2 regions of the Paenibacillus sp. FSL E2-0201 genome follow, and region 2 is predicted to be linked to the other one. Evidence: riboswitches for the same ligand, from Rfam matches in the RefSeq annotation. Region 2 holds a riboswitch; the other holds the start of a gene.
The links. A riboswitch is a leader RNA that binds a small molecule or an ion and turns the genes downstream of it on or off. The one in region 2 is predicted to bind glycine.
Positions count from the first base shown of each region.

Region 1: another riboswitch for glycine. It lies ahead of gcvT (glycine cleavage system aminomethyltransferase GcvT); the one in region 2 lies ahead of NSU15_RS30240 (amino acid permease).

Region 1 covers NZ_CP150154.1:6,230,991-6,238,699, reverse strand. Annotated here, with positions in the region: gene gcvPB (aminomethyl-transferring glycine dehydrogenase subunit GcvPB) at 1-791, opposite strand, end outside; gene gcvPA (aminomethyl-transferring glycine dehydrogenase subunit GcvPA) at 788-2,140, opposite strand; gene gcvT (glycine cleavage system aminomethyltransferase GcvT) at 2,248-3,360, opposite strand; glycine riboswitch at 3,547-3,644, opposite strand; gene gcvH (glycine cleavage system protein GcvH) at 3,922-4,314, shown strand; gene NSU15_RS28190 (flagellar motor protein MotB) at 4,782-5,621, opposite strand; gene NSU15_RS28185 (flagellar motor protein) at 5,618-6,400, opposite strand; gene uvrB (excinuclease ABC subunit UvrB) at 6,678-7,709, shown strand, end outside.
Region 2 covers NZ_CP150154.1:6,713,509-6,721,217, reverse strand. Annotated here, with positions in the region: gene NSU15_RS30255 (pyridoxamine 5'-phosphate oxidase family protein) at 434-904, opposite strand; partial or broken gene NSU15_RS30250 (alpha/beta hydrolase) at 1,108-1,906, opposite strand; gene adhP (alcohol dehydrogenase AdhP) at 1,903-2,919, opposite strand; glycine riboswitch at 3,117-3,197, shown strand; gene NSU15_RS30240 (amino acid permease) at 3,330-4,682, shown strand; gene NSU15_RS30235 (DHA2 family efflux MFS transporter permease subunit) at 4,820-6,283, opposite strand; gene NSU15_RS30230 (TetR-like C-terminal domain-containing protein) at 6,450-7,004, shown strand; gene NSU15_RS30225 (metallophosphoesterase) at 7,144-7,709, opposite strand, start outside.

The sequences.
Region 1 (7,709 bases), 480 kb from region 2:
TCAAAGCCCATGTCACCTGGACGGGTGATGCCCATAATAGCATTGGAGTTGGCTCCATCGTAATAGAGTAAGCCGCCTGCTTCATGCACGATCTCAGCAATCTCGACGATTTGGGTCTCGAACAAGCCGAGTGTGCTTGGGTTAGTCAGCATCAGGGCGGCTGTGTCGCTGCCGACCGCTGCTTTCAGTGCTTCAAGATCAACCATCCCTTTATCCGTGGAAGGGATCGTAATCGTTTCAAGTCCTGCTGCTGAAGCACTTGCAGGGTTGGTGCCATGCGAGGAATCTGGCACAATAACCTTCGTGCGGGTCTCGCCGCGGCTTTCATGGTAGGCGCGGATCATCATGAGACCGGTCCATTCACCATGCGCACCTGCGGCTGGCTGTAAAGATACAGCATCCATGCCGGTTAATGCGGACAAGTCATTTTGCAGGGTATACATTAATTCCAGTGCGCCCTGAATACTTTCTTCCGGTTGATACGGGTGGATTTTAGCTAGGCCTACGATGCGTGCAACATCTTCGTTAATCTTCGGGTTGTATTTCATCGTACACGAACCTAGCGGATAGAAGCCATTGTCTACACCGAAGTTACGGCGTGAAAGCGAAGTGTAGTGGCGAATGACATCCACTTCCGATACTTCTGGGAGTACGACGGGTTCACTACGTAGCAGGTTTTGCGGAATGAGCGTTTCAATGCTCTCTTCCTGCGGCACATCGCAAAGTGGCAAGGAATAGGCCGAACGGCCGGGACGACTTAATTCAAAAATTAGACTTTGCTCCGGTTTCATAAACAGCCCTCCAGTGCGCTAGCGAATTGATCGATTTCGTTTTTGCTTCTTTTTTCCGTAACGGCTATCAGCATTTGTCCAGAAAGTTCAGGATAATCACGGCCCAGATCATAACCGCCGAGATAACCTTCCTTCAGCAGCTTGGAATTAATTGCGCTCACGCTGCTTCCTTCCGGAAGCTTCACGACAAACTCGTTAAAGAATGGGGAGGAGAAGGTAAGCTCAGTACCTGTTAGTCCGCTAAGTTTATTAGCGGCGTAATGGCTTTTGCGAATGTTCAACTCGCCAACTTCACGCATACCTTCTTTGCCCATAACGGACAAATAGACGGACGCGCAAAGAGCTAGCAGCGCCTGATTGGAGCAAATGTTCGATGTCGCTTTTTCACGGCGAATATGCTGTTCGCGAGCTTGAAGTGTCAGAACGAAGCCGCGTTTACCGTTACGGTCAACGGTTTGACCGACGATACGGCCCGGCATACGGCGCATCAAATGTTCCGCTACGGCGAAGAATCCACAAGTTGGACCACCGAGGGAGGCTGGAATACCGAGTGGCTGAGCATCACCGACTACGATGTCGGCTCCAAGCTTACCCGGTGTTTCAAGTACGCCAAGAGCAATCGGATTTGCACTGACGACGAACAACCCTTTAACAGCATGGATCAGCGGCTCAACGGAGCTAAGATCTTCGATGCTGCCAAAGAAGTTAGGCGATTGCATCAGTACTGCAGCCGTATCACCATCAATGGCCTCAGCAAGCTTAGCCTGATCGGTAACACCGTCTCTATAGTCAATCTCCACTACCTCAAGACCCCAAGCATTAGCCGATGTGCGTAACACTTGGCGCGCTTCAGGATGAACGGTGCGGGAGACAATTAATTTTTTGCGTTTGGTAGCACCAGCTGCGAGGACGGCTGCTTCGGATAATGCGGTTGCGCCATCATACATGCTGGCATTGGCTACTTTCATACCGGTTAGTTCGCAAATGTAGGATTGGAATTCGAAGATCGCTTGCAGTTCGCCTTGGCTGATCTCCGGTTGATAAGGGGTGTAAGCAGTGTAGAATTCTGAACGGGAAATGACATGGTTGATCACCACAGGGATGTGATGGTCATATAATCCGGCGCCGAGGAAGCTGGCGTGAGAATCAAAGTCGGCATTTCGGTCAGCCAGACCTTTCATGTGACGAAGCAGGGCGTATTCATCGAGTGGTTCAGACATCGGCATAGTGCCTTGATAACGGACGGCTTCAGGAATATCGGAGAACAGCTCATCTATGGACTGAATCCCGACGGCTTCCATCATCTCTTCGCGGTCCTGTGCAGTCATGGGCAGATAACGGTGCTTCATTAAGGTTTCACTCCTTGGCTTTTTTTAAAATATAAGAAAGTACAATTTTCAGGCTATACTTTATCCTTCTATTTCTCGCTTAAAAGCTCACCGTCCTTATATGGACGCTAAAGGCGTTTATACTTGTAAAAAGGGGCCTTAATCACGACAGCCTTAAGCTGTTTGCCGCGGATCTCTACGTAAACCTCTGTGCCTATTTCACTATAAGCTGTATCAAGCAGAGCCAATCCCAAGTTACGCTTCAACGTTGGCGATTGTGTTCCGGTTGTGACCTCTCCGATTTTAACGCCGTCTGCATAGACGGGGTAATGGGAGCGCGGAATACCTCGATCAATCATTTCCAGACCGACAAGGCGGCGGGGAAGACCGGCTTCTTTTTGCTGCACTAACGCATCACGACCGATGAAGTCTGCTTTGTCTAGTTTCACGAAGAACTGCAATCCTGCTTCAAGCGGCGTGATATCAGCTGACAGTTCCTGACCGTACAGCGGCAATTTCGCTTCAAAACGCAGGGTATCCCGTGCGCCCAGGCCAGCAGGTGTTAATCCATGAGGAGCACCCGCAGCAAGAAGCCCGTTCCATAACGCTCCTGCACCATCCAGCGAAGCGTAGATTTCGAAGCCATCTTCACCGGTATAACCTGTACGGGAGATCAATACTTCTACACCGCAGACGGTAGCGCGTTCGATGAAGTGGAAAGGCTTGAGGGCTGAGATAGGAGCATCAGTAACTTCCGCGAGTATAGTCTCTGCCAGCGGACCTTGCAAGGCAAGTAAAAGCGTCTCGTCGGAGACATTAGTGAGTGTGACTTCACCGAATTCAGAGGTCAGATGCTCCTGCAGCCACTGAAAGTCCTTATCGATGTTGGAGGCATTAACGACGAGCATATAACGACCCTCACTTAGTCGATACACGAGTAAATCGTCTACAACTCCGCCGTTTGGATAACAGAGCAGCGTATATTGTGCCGCACCATCGGTTAGGCGGCTGACATCGTTAGTCGTCATCTTTTGCAAAAAGGCTTCTGCACCGCTCCCGATCACCATGAATTCACCCATATGCGATACATCGAACAGTCCAGCCTGCTGGCGAACGGCTTCATGCTCCTTCACGATACCTGTAAATTGTACTGGCAGCTCCCAGCCGCCAAAATCAATGCATCTGGACTCCGCATAAGCGGAATAGAGATCATAAAAAGGCGTTCTTTTCAAAGCATCCATGTCGTCACTCCCCTTGATCTGATTACATACGAAAAAAGGACAGGCAGAAGCAATCATGCATAAATGCACTAATCGCTTTCTGCTCTGTCCTTTGTACCTGAGAGTTACCCTGCGTAACTAACCTGCAAGTTTCCCCGTTGGTGACCTGACGCACCTTCGCCCTGCGTCTGATGCTCTCCAGAGATACGTCCGACAAAGGTCCTTTTGCCTGAGAGATTCACCCTGTTAGGGTTTACTCCTTCGGCGCCGTCTTCAAGTGAGACAGTCTCTCCCTATGCCATCATCCGCAACTGTATTTGTTTCAAATATAAGAAAGTATATGTTTCACATTATACATTATCCTTATATTTCTTCGAGAAACGGTTATCGTCTATAAAAAGACGACAACGTCGTTTCTTCTTGTATGTCTCCATTAAACGGGTATAGGAGGGCGCTGTCAACAAGAAAAAGTCAAAAAAACGACAAATTTATTTTACTGTTAGTAATATTGACATTATGCTCTGGGATCACTTAGGCTATAACTAAATTTAGAATTCCAATTTGGAAATGAGGCGGCTTGAAATGAGTGAAGTTTTAGATAACCTTCTTTACAGCGAAGAGCATGAGTGGGCACAGCAAGTGGAAGGACGCGTAGTACGTGTTGGGATTACGGATCATGCTCAGCATTTGTTAGGCGATATCGTATTTGTGGAATTTCCAGAAGTGGGCTCGGCCATTTCAGCCGGTGACAGCGTAGGTAGTATCGAATCCGTTAAGACTGTATCGGAATTGTATTCACCCGTCTCTGGGACGGTTACCAAGATTAATGACGGATTAGAAGCAAGTCCAGAGCTGATCAATGATAAGCCGTATGGCGAAGGTTGGATCTTTGAAATTGAAGTAGACGGAGAGTATGCTGATGCTGTAAAAGGTTTGCTTGATGCAGCCGGATACCGAGCATTAGTAGGAGAGTAATTAAGGTTTTTTACTGTATATTAATTTAATCGCGTGTGATTTTTGTAGCAGCAAGTTTCTGTGATTTGGGGACTTGCTGTTTGGTGTTTCTTATGGGAACTTCGGATAACTTTGCGTTAGATCTTCGATTCTGTTGGGAATTGTGGAAATTTTCTTGGAATCAAATTTACTGATATGAAATGAGGGAAAACCTCCCTGATTTTAGACGTTTTTAGCGCGAAAATATGATTTTTAGGGAATTCCTCCTTAAAAATCTCGGTAAAACCACTATTTCCGACGAAAAAGAGTAATAATCGGGGAGGAATTCCCTAATTACGCGCCTGAATAAGATAATAAGTAAATAATTAGGGAGGTTTTCCGTAATTAGTGTGGCGGTTCTATTATGGTAGTATTTTTAAGCAGTTTCTGAATTGTTATTATGCTGCAATTTTTAACGCTTAATTATCAATAATTGATTAGTTCTAAACTTACTCACCTTCTTGAAGCTGCCGCAGCACAATGATCTCTACACGGCGGTTCTTTTGCTTACCTGCTGCTGATATGTTTTCCGCTGTGGGCTGGGTATCAGCATAACCCGCGTATTGAAAATTGTCGGGATTCAACCCTTCATGATCTAAGAAAAAGCGCAGCACTGACAGCGCACGAGCACCTGATAGCTCCCAGTTGTCGTTATAGTGCGAAGCCGAAGATACTGGCGTATTATCGGTATGTCCCTCAATGCTAATCTTTGCGCCGATGTCTTTGAATAAACCAGACAACTGCTGAAGGGCAGGAAAGGCTGGAGATTTCAAATTAGCTTTACCCGCATCAAAGAGAAAACGGTCACTGAGGGTGATTTCTATCCCTTGTGGTTTGTCAGCAACAAATATTTGTTCTCCGAGATTATTTGCCTCGACATATTGGGTGATCACACCCATTAATTCAGCAAGCTTTGCCTCTTGTTCTCGAAATGCCAGCTCACGTGCCGAAGGTGCTTCGTTCTCCGTTTGTTCAGCAGATCCATCATTCGGTCTCGCAGTTGCAGCTGCGTTCCCACCATTCCCGTCCACACTGTTCTGTCTGCTCTCAGTTGTCTTCCCAGCATCTAAAATGCCATTCCCACCGTCAAGAACAGTGCTTCCAGACTTGAAGGTCTCGGATAACGAGCCCGTCACAATATTATATTTGTCCGTGTCCAGGCTGCTCATCGCATACAATATAACGAAAAATATAAGCAAAAGTGTAATTAGATCAGCATAAGTAATCATCCAGCGGTCGCGGCTTTCCCGAGTCTCTACACGCCGCTTTCGCCGGTCTCTTTGTCTCATAGAAGACCTCTAGTTTCTGCGCGGTCATTCGTGTCCGTGTCTGAGATGAATGAGTTTAATTTTTTACGAACGAGCAAGGGGTGATCTCCGTTCTGCAAAGAAAGAATGCCGACAAGCAGCATTTCCATACTATGTAACTCACTTTGACTGCGGGATTTAATTTTGGAAGCGATGGGTAAAAATATTAAATTAGCGATAGCGACACCGTACAGTGTTGCGGTAAATGCAACTGCGATAGAAGTGCCCAGATTTGAAGGGTCTGTAAGGTTGCCTAGCACACGAATGAGACCCATCACCGTCCCGATAATTCCCATTGTAGGAGCATACCCACCAGCGGCTTCAAAAATTTTGGCGTAGCTCTCATGCTTCAGTTCCTTAGCGTCCATTTCCAGTTCAAGAATTTGCCTAACCTGTTCTGGGTCAGTGCCGTCGACAATCAGAAGTAGACCTTCGCGTGTAAAAGGATCTGGATGTATTTCTGCTTGTTTTTCTAACATTAACACACCGCCGCGACGCGCCACGGTTGCCATTGAAATGAGTTCTTCTGCTTTTTCTACATCACGATCAGGGTTGCTGCCGAAGGCCATGCGCAGTGCTGTTGGGATGGAGCGTAGCTTAGATGCCGGGAAACTGATCATAACGGCGGCAATTGTACCTCCGAAGACAATCAAAGCTGCATTAAGCTGCAGCAGACCTGAGAGGCTTCCGCCTTCCCAGAGATAGCCGCCGATTAACGCAGCCAGTCCAGCCAATAGGCCGATTATTGAGGTGATATCCATGCTTTAAGCTCCTAACATTTCTATGTATTATGGTTTGCATCGATTTCATCAACACTGTATAATGAACGGGAACACATATTCTTATCTTCCATATTTTTTAATTATAAGGAAGTATAAGTTTCACGTTATACTTTAACCCTTATAATTCTCGCACAAACGCTTAACGTCTTTTAGAGACGCCAAAGGTGTTTTAGCTTGCCATCGTATGGAGAGAGAACATTCAGACAACAATTATAATATATTAATCTAGTTTAGACGATAGAGGGGAGACGGGCAAATGAGTGATATTGTCGTCAGTACAAAGACTTTTGAATTGGAGTCCGAGTATACACCCCAGGGCGATCAGCCTCATGCCATAGAGGAATTATTACAAGGCATCCGGCAGGGCAAGAAGCACCAGACGCTGCTGGGCGCAACGGGTACAGGTAAGACGTTTACCGTTGCACAAGTCATTTCTAAATTAAACCGCCCAACGCTAGTTATTGCGCACAACAAGACTTTGGCTGCCCAACTGGCGAGTGAGTTTAAGGAGTTTTTTCCGCATAATTCGGTAGACTATTTCGTCAGCTACTACGACTATTACCAACCAGAGGCGTATATTCCCTCCTCCGATACTTATATCGAGAAAGACTCCAGTATTAATGAAGAGATTGATAAATTGCGCCACTCCGCAACGAGCTCCTTGTTCGAACGGCGTGACGTTATTATTGTGGCGAGTGTGTCTTGTATTTACGGCCTCGGTTCGCCGATGGAATACGGAAGCTTGCTTTTGTCATTGCGGGTAGGAATGGAGAAGCCTCGAAATGAGATTTTGAGCAGACTAGTGGATATCCAGTACCAGCGTAATGATATCAATTTTGTACGCGGAACCTTCCGTGTACGTGGTGATGTGGTTGAGATTTTCCCGGCATCTCAGGGTGAGCATGCCATTCGGGTCGAATTGTTCGGTGATGAAATTGAGCGAATCACTGAGATTGATGTGCTGACGGGTGAACTGATCGGGGAACGCGATCATGTCGCTATTTTTCCGGCGTCTCACTTTGTTACCAAGGAAGAAACGATGCGAGTGGCACTGGTCAACATTGAGAAGGAGCTGGAAGATCGCTTAACGGTCCTTCGTGACGCAGGTAAACTTCTGGAAGCTCAACGTCTGGAGCAGCGAACACGTTATGATATTGAGATGATGAAGGAAGTGGGCTTCTGTTCGGGGATCGAGAACTATTCCGGACCGCTGACCTTCCGTGAACCTGGGGCAACTCCGTATACATTAATGGATTATTTTCCGGATGATATGCTGATCATTATTGAT
Region 2 (7,709 bases):
TTAATCGTGGAAATTATTTTTGTATTGCTGTCCAGTATATCACTGTCTTCCTTGCTAATCGTTCAGCTTAACATAAAAGAATAAGAAAGAGCCGCCCAGTACTGGGCGGCTCTAAAACTTGCCGCTTCAACCATCGCAGTGGAACGTGTCAGAAGTAAGGAAAAGTCTTTTTGAGAGACCGACCCTTTTCAGCAGAAATCCCTCTATCGTTGAATCTACATTGGTTTCTACATTGGTTAGTTGTAGAAATCTTAGGATCGAAGTAGACGATAGACTAGGTCCAAAATATCGAACTTCCAAGTTAAGAAGCTTAGGTACATTATCGATAGATCATTTCTAAATCTCCATTCTCCAGTACAAGTCTTTCAAAACTTCATTCGCCCTTCTCATAACTCTTTTTATATCCTCAAAATATTGAAACCACATAGACCACTTAACTTGCCGTCTTATTGACAAAATCAATCTCATTTCTGATCCCTTTATGGGCGTCATTCCACAGGCCCTTTGTCAGGCGAATGCGCAGCAGGCATGTGTTAGGGTCTTCGTCGTTATTGGCTTCGTTATACCAATCGGCGAATATTGTGCGCAGCTTTGTCATCATCTCAGCGTTTTTCTCGTCACATACCCAGCCCAGGTTTTCACCGATACCATCGGCCGTAAAGTTTTCGACGATGATACAAACGGCGACTTCGGGGTTTTGGGCGATCTGCTGCATCTTGCCTGAGGTTGCGTAGGTGACGGTGTAGAACGCGCCGTCCTCATAATAGGCGTCCACAATGCGGGCGGCGGGACGGCTTTTGCCATCGGTCCCTGGTTCCAGCGCAATAGTGGACAGAGAGATCAGGCCATCCTTGTTACCCACTTGTTCTTCCAGGAGCTTCATGGCTTCGTCGTACTTGCTCATTATATTACCTCCTAAAGTATCATAAGGTATACAATGTTAAGCTTATCATTGTCAAATCTTAGTGCATGTGAGGAATAATACGATAAATATTAAATCGTTATCATAATCCTCTGTTCGACTTAGGTATGGTTTAACTGAAAAGAGCAAGAAATAAAAAAACACTAAGAATCAACTTAGTGTTTTTCGTTATACAAAGGAAAGCCTCAATTGTCCTCAAGGATCCAGTTGCTTAGCTCATTGTCAAAGGTTCGAGGTTCTTCAAACATCGGGTTGTGACCACTATGCTCAAAGATCACTTTTTTGACGTGCTTATAGGTTTCATTAACAGAATTCCAAAGTGAAACAGGCGCTACCAAATAATCATACCTGCCTAAACCGATAAATACTGGTTTGTTGAAGTTAGCGAGTGATTGTATAAGATTCAATTCTCCGAATGCTTCTCCCCACAGATAATCGATAATTGGCATATTCGTATATACATCTTCCCACATGTAAGCTGCGTCAAATGTATAGTCATAAAAGCTTTGGGCTCCCATCCGAATACACATGTGAGCGAATCGCCGTTCAGGATCTTTCTGAATGTCACTTTCTAACAAAGAAATATCCTTCTCGAACTGTCTTTTTCTCTCCGGACTTGCTGTCTCATTAAAAAATGCAAAACTATGATGCTGTCTTTCCTCGCTATTTGTAGGTGCTGAATTCAATAAGGCAACTTTTTGGACATGGTAAGGATATTTTTTAGCATATTCCAAAGCCATGAAAGCATGTCCTGAATGCCCTAATAAGATGAAATTTGTTAAGTTAAGATCTTGCCTTGCCGTCTCTATATCACCTAGTACTTTCTCCAATCTATAATCTTCCGGTTGTAGAGTTCGGGGCGGCTTCACAAATCCTAAATGTATCATATAAATCTTCTGAGAATAGTTGAGGATAATAAACACTGCTGCCTATCACCAAAATAGGTTTCCCAGTTCCTTTTACACAATAATTCATATTGATCATTTCGTCATATCAAGGACGATTCGACCATTGATTTTGCCTTCTAACATCAGATCGTAGATCTCATTAATATCTTCTAATTTACGTGTCTCAATAATGGTTTTGATTTTTCCTTCTGCAGCGAATTGCAATGTTTCTTGCAAATCTTTGCGAGTGCCGACAATCGAACCGACTACCTTTGTACCGTTTAATACCGTATCAAAGATCGGAACATCCATGGATTCAGGGGGCAGCCCAACCATGACGCAGGTACCGCCGCGACGAATGGCCCGGTAGGCTTGGTCGAATGCTTTTTTTGCAACCGCCGTACAAACGACACCATGCACTCCGCCGATTTCTTTTTGAATCCAGACTGCCGCATCTTCTTTTAATGCGTTTACGGTTTTGTCTGCGCCAAGCTGTTTGGCAAGCTCCATCTTTTCATCTGAAGTGTCGATGGCCACTACATTCATTCCCATTACTTTTGCATATTGTACACCTAGATGACCCAATCCTCCGACGCCGAAAATGGCTACCCATTCACCTGGCTTTACACCTGATACTTTCAAAGCTTTATAGGTCGTAACGCCAGCGCAAAATAAAGGTGCCGCTTCGATGAAACTTAGATTATCAGGAACCTTCACTACATAATCGGCAGCTGCTACACAATATTCTGCATATCCGCCATTTACGGAATATCCGGAATTTTGCTGATCCAGACAAAGGGTCTCTCTTCCTGTGAGACAATATTCGCAATGACCGCAAGCAGAATACAGCCACGGAATTCCTACTCGGTCCCCTACCTTTAAGTGTGTAACTCCTTCACCTATTTCTTCAATAATCCCAACGCCTTCATGTCCGGGAATAAGAGGGAGTTTCGGTTTGACAGGCCAATCGCCATGAGCAGCATGCAAATCAGTATGACACACTCCGCACGCCTGAATGTGGACAAGAATTTCTTTGTGTCCGGGTTTTGGTTTAGGTACGTCTTGTAGTTCTAACTTTTCTTTAAATTGTTTTACTACAGCGGCTTTCATTAGCATACTCCTTTAGCTTTTTGTTTTTCAAAAAGTAGTATGTTCATGAGGCTTACTTTAAATTCTTGAGACTTTTATCACAGATTAACACTCACATCAGAAGTAATATGTTAGAATATCAGAACAGCTTTACTGCGTTACCGCTTTATCAACTTCATAATTCACGAGCTATGATGGCTAAGGATTACACTTTAGCTGGAGCAGCTTCTGGAGAGACTGCGGAATTTCCGCGGCGCCGAAGGGTTCACAATCTCAGGCAAAAGGACAGAAGAGTACGAATATATATTTGTCATGCTGATCGACATCAGTAGGCAAATATTATTTGATATTCTTACGATCTGGGAGATTGGATGACATCCAATCTCTCTTTTTTTATTCCAATTTATTGTACTCACAAGGGGGAACTAGGTATGGCACAACCAGAATTAAAGAGAGAGCTGGCTAATCGGCATGTTCAACTTATTGCTATTGGCGGCACCATCGGTACAGGATTATTCTTGGGATCAGGCAAGGCGATAGAGAAGGCAGGCCCATCCATTATGGTCACGTATTTAATCGTGGGTATTGCTGTGTTTTTTGTGATGAGAGCACTGGGAGAGCTCCTATTATCTAAAGCGGGCTATCAATCGTTTACGGATATTGCTGAAGACTACCTTGGATCACGGGTCGCATTCATTACCGGTTGGACCTATTGGTTTTGCTGGATCATGACGGCTATGGCTGATGTCATCGCTGTTGGCGTATATGTACAATATTGGTTTGATATCCCGCAATGGGTTCCTGCCATAGCCTGTCTAGTCGTGTTATTAGGACTTAATCTATTAACTGTAAAAAGTTTTGGGGAACTGGAATTTTGGTTTGCTTTAATTAAGGTAATTACGATTCTCGCCTTGATTGGTCTTGGGGTCATTTTACTGATCATAGGGTTTAAGACGGATGCAGGATCGGTGACGATACGGAATCTATGGGAGCATGGGGGCTTTTTTCCGAACGGCATATCAGGCTTCTTATTCTCTTTTCAAATGGTTGTATTTGCTTATGTCGGTGTGGAGTTGGTGGGTGTGTCAGCAGCGGAAACAGCGGATCCGGAGAAAAATATCCCGTCTGCAATTAATAAAATTCCTTTACGGATTCTATTTTTCTATGTCGGCGCGCTTTTCGTCCTGCTATGCATTAACCCTTGGACGGAGCTTAGTCCGGCAGAGAGTCCTTTTGTAAAAACCTTTACTTTAGTAGGGATTCCAATTGCCGCAGGGATTATTAATTTTGTTGTACTAACCTCAGCGGCTTCCGCTTGTAATAGTGGGATGTTCTCAACAAGCCGAATTCTCTATAATTTGAGTAGAAATAACCAGGCGTCATCTCATTTGGGCAAACTGAATAAAAACCATGTACCAGGTAACTCGTTATTCATTTCTACAATTGTCATATCTGTAGGAGCTCTTTTAAGTAAACTTATTCCGGAGCAGGCTTTTGGAATCGTGACAACGATTAGCGCCATTTGTTTTATATGGGTGTGGGGAATTGTGCTCATCTGCCATATTAAGTACAAAAAAAACCGGCCAGATTTACAGGCGAAATCCAAATTCAAAGCACCGTTCACACCGGCTATTAATTATATTGTCTTAACCTTGTTCGCTGGAATACTGATCATTATGCTGTTCGCTGGAGAGACACGCCCGGCTTTATTGTGTACTCCGATCTGGTTTATTTTATTATTCATCCTGTATTCGATTAGAGGTAAGAAGGGGAAAAGTAATTAAGCTAGTGTGAGGCAGACATTAAGTAGCGGCTACTAGGGATGCGGGGCTGAAACCAAAGCTAGTGAGCTGAAAATAGCTATGAGGATAATTCAAAAGGACAACGGGCAGCTGTCCTTTTGACGTTCCACTTTATGAGTCTATTCTTCGCTAGCTAGGTTTGCTTTCTTTTCAATCGTGATCTTGCTCTTCATAGGCATAAATAATGTTATAACAAATGCGGCAATGGATAATATCATCATGAAGTAATAGGCGTCACTCGCCCCTAGAATGGATGCTAGGGATTTAAGGATTTCAGGAGTAGTAGAGGGATTGCTCTGCATCACTGTGGCCGCATGACTTGTTGCCTGCACGGTATAAATTGTAATTACGACAGCAGTACCAATGGCGCCAGCAATTTGACGAACGGTATTGTTCACTGCTGTACCATGCGTACCTAGTTGTTTGGGCAACGCATTTAGTCCGGCTGTATTGAGTGGCATAGTGATGAAGCTTAATCCAATTCGAAGACCAATGGTACGAATCATTAGATACATATAGGTTGTCGATTGAGACAAATCGGTTACCGCCCACATAGATGGAATAATAAAGAGTAAACCAATAATGAATAGCGGCTTGGCACCAAAACGGTCGTATAATTTTCCGGTGACGGGCGACATGAACGCATTTACAAGTGCCCCCGGCAACAAGAGCAATCCTGCATCAAATGCTGTGAAACCACGGCCATTCTGCAGATAAATAGGCAATAAAATCATATCTGCGTACATCATCATCGTGATCAATACGTTAATAAGAGACGTCATCGTAAAAACTTTATTTTTGAAGACAGACAGGTTTAGCAGTGGATCATCAGACTTGATTTGTCTTATACAGAATACAGCCGTTACAGCGATCCCAATCCCTAAGGTCAGAATCACTATTGCATCGTCCCAGCCTTTACTGCCTGCACTACTGAAGCCGTATAAGATCAGGCCGAATCCGACGGTTGATAAAAGAACACTTACCACATCAAGCTTCGACTTAGAGGTCTCAGATACATTCACTAAATACTTGAATGCCAACGCTATAACAAGGATAACAAGTGGGATGAGGCCGATAAATAACCAGCGCCAAGAATGGTATTCGACAACAAATCCCGCAAGAGTCGGCCCTATAGCAGGAGCAAATATCATTGCCAGTCCGAGCAGTCCCATAGCACTGCCACGTTTCTCAACGGGGAAGATGGCGAGCACAACACTCATCATGAGCGGCATTATTATGCCAGCACCCGCAGCTTGGATCATTCGTCCGATTAAGAGTAGACTAAAGCTCGGCGCCGCTGCACAAATAATCGAACCGATTAATAAAAATGACATGGCACTTATAAATAATTGACGTGTTGTAAAACGTTTCATTAAATAGGCTGTAATCGGAATCAATATCCCGTTGATTAGCATAAAGCCCGTGGAAATCCATTGTACGGTTGTTGCCGTAACATCAAAGACTTCCATCAGACTACTTAAGGCGACATTTAAAAGTGTCTGATTGAGTGTGGATAAGAAACAACCAAAAATTAAAATGGTTAGTAAGATCCCTTTATTAATTTTCTTAATGTCTTCTTGCATGGTGCAGGCCTCTCTTCATTGCTTTTTCGACATAGTGTCGATAAAATAAATCATATCAGCATTTAAACGGTATTCCTATTTGCAATTTTATTGAAAATGTCGACTAATCGACAGAATGGGTAAATTAGTTGATGAAATACTATATAAACGATAATAGAGGGATGAAATGTCCGAACATAAAAGAGTTGATCCACGAGCCATTCGCTCAAAAAAGATGCTGAAAAATGCTGTTTTTTCATTGTTGGCCGACAATGTGGAGATTTCTCAATTAACTGTCCAAAAAATCGCCAACCGTGCTGAACTGAATCGTGCAACGTTTTATTTGCATTATGAGGATATTAACGATTTATTGCGCCAGATTGTACATGAAATCTTTGATGACCTATCCATGAAGGTTGAACCGCTATTACAAATGGAGAGCAACAATGAACAGGAGCAGCTGGTCACATTTTTAAATTATTTTTATGAATACCGGAAAGTTTTTGCTGTATTGATGGAGCACAAAGGCTTCAAAAACCACTTGACCAACCTGTTAAAGAATACTGTCGAAAAACGAAGAAACGCCAGAAACATAGACCCCAATAAAGAAGTAGTCTCTGTTGATATAATTGCAGCATCACTACTTGGAATTATTATGTGGTGGATTAAGGATGGCAGCCAATATAGTGCGGAATACATAGCGGGGCAGATTACCTTGATGTATAAAAGAAGGTATTTATAAGCGCTAGACTACGCTGCAGGGGGATTTGGGGAACCGATAGCTATTCTAAGTCAGAATGAAGTGAGTGAAACAATAAAAAGCGGTAGTCTAGGACGTTAATTCTCGTCCAAAGGCTGTCCGCTTTTTTCAAAAAATCATATTATTTAAACTCAGCCTTAATCAGTGCTATCTCACTATTCGTGCCAATGCGTAATGGCGGTCCCCAAGTCCCTGCACCAGATGTAACGATGACGTGAGGACTGTTCGAATTCTTCTGATAGTGGCCATAATCTACTGTAAACATAGCGTTGGTGATTAGGTTTCCAGGGAATACTTGTCCTTGATGCGTATGTCCGCTAATGATTAGATCGACGTCATCTCCGTATTGAATCATATTCGTTGGTTGATGGTCCATTACGATAACGGGCATATTTGTATCAATCTTACTCATCACTTCGGAAGTAATTGCTCTTGGGTTTCCTTGATTGCCAATCGGTGATGAATCCCTCCTACCAACAACAACGAATTGATTGTCTATAACAACATGCTCATCATTTAGAAGTTTAATATTACTCTTATCTATAAAGTTCACAATCTCATCGTATGATCGTCCTGCATCATGGTTGCCTAAGCAAGCATAAACTCCATAGGTGGACTGAATGGTACTTAATAACTCCATACCTTTGGAAGGATTAGAGAGCGCGTAGTAGTTACCATTAAAGATAT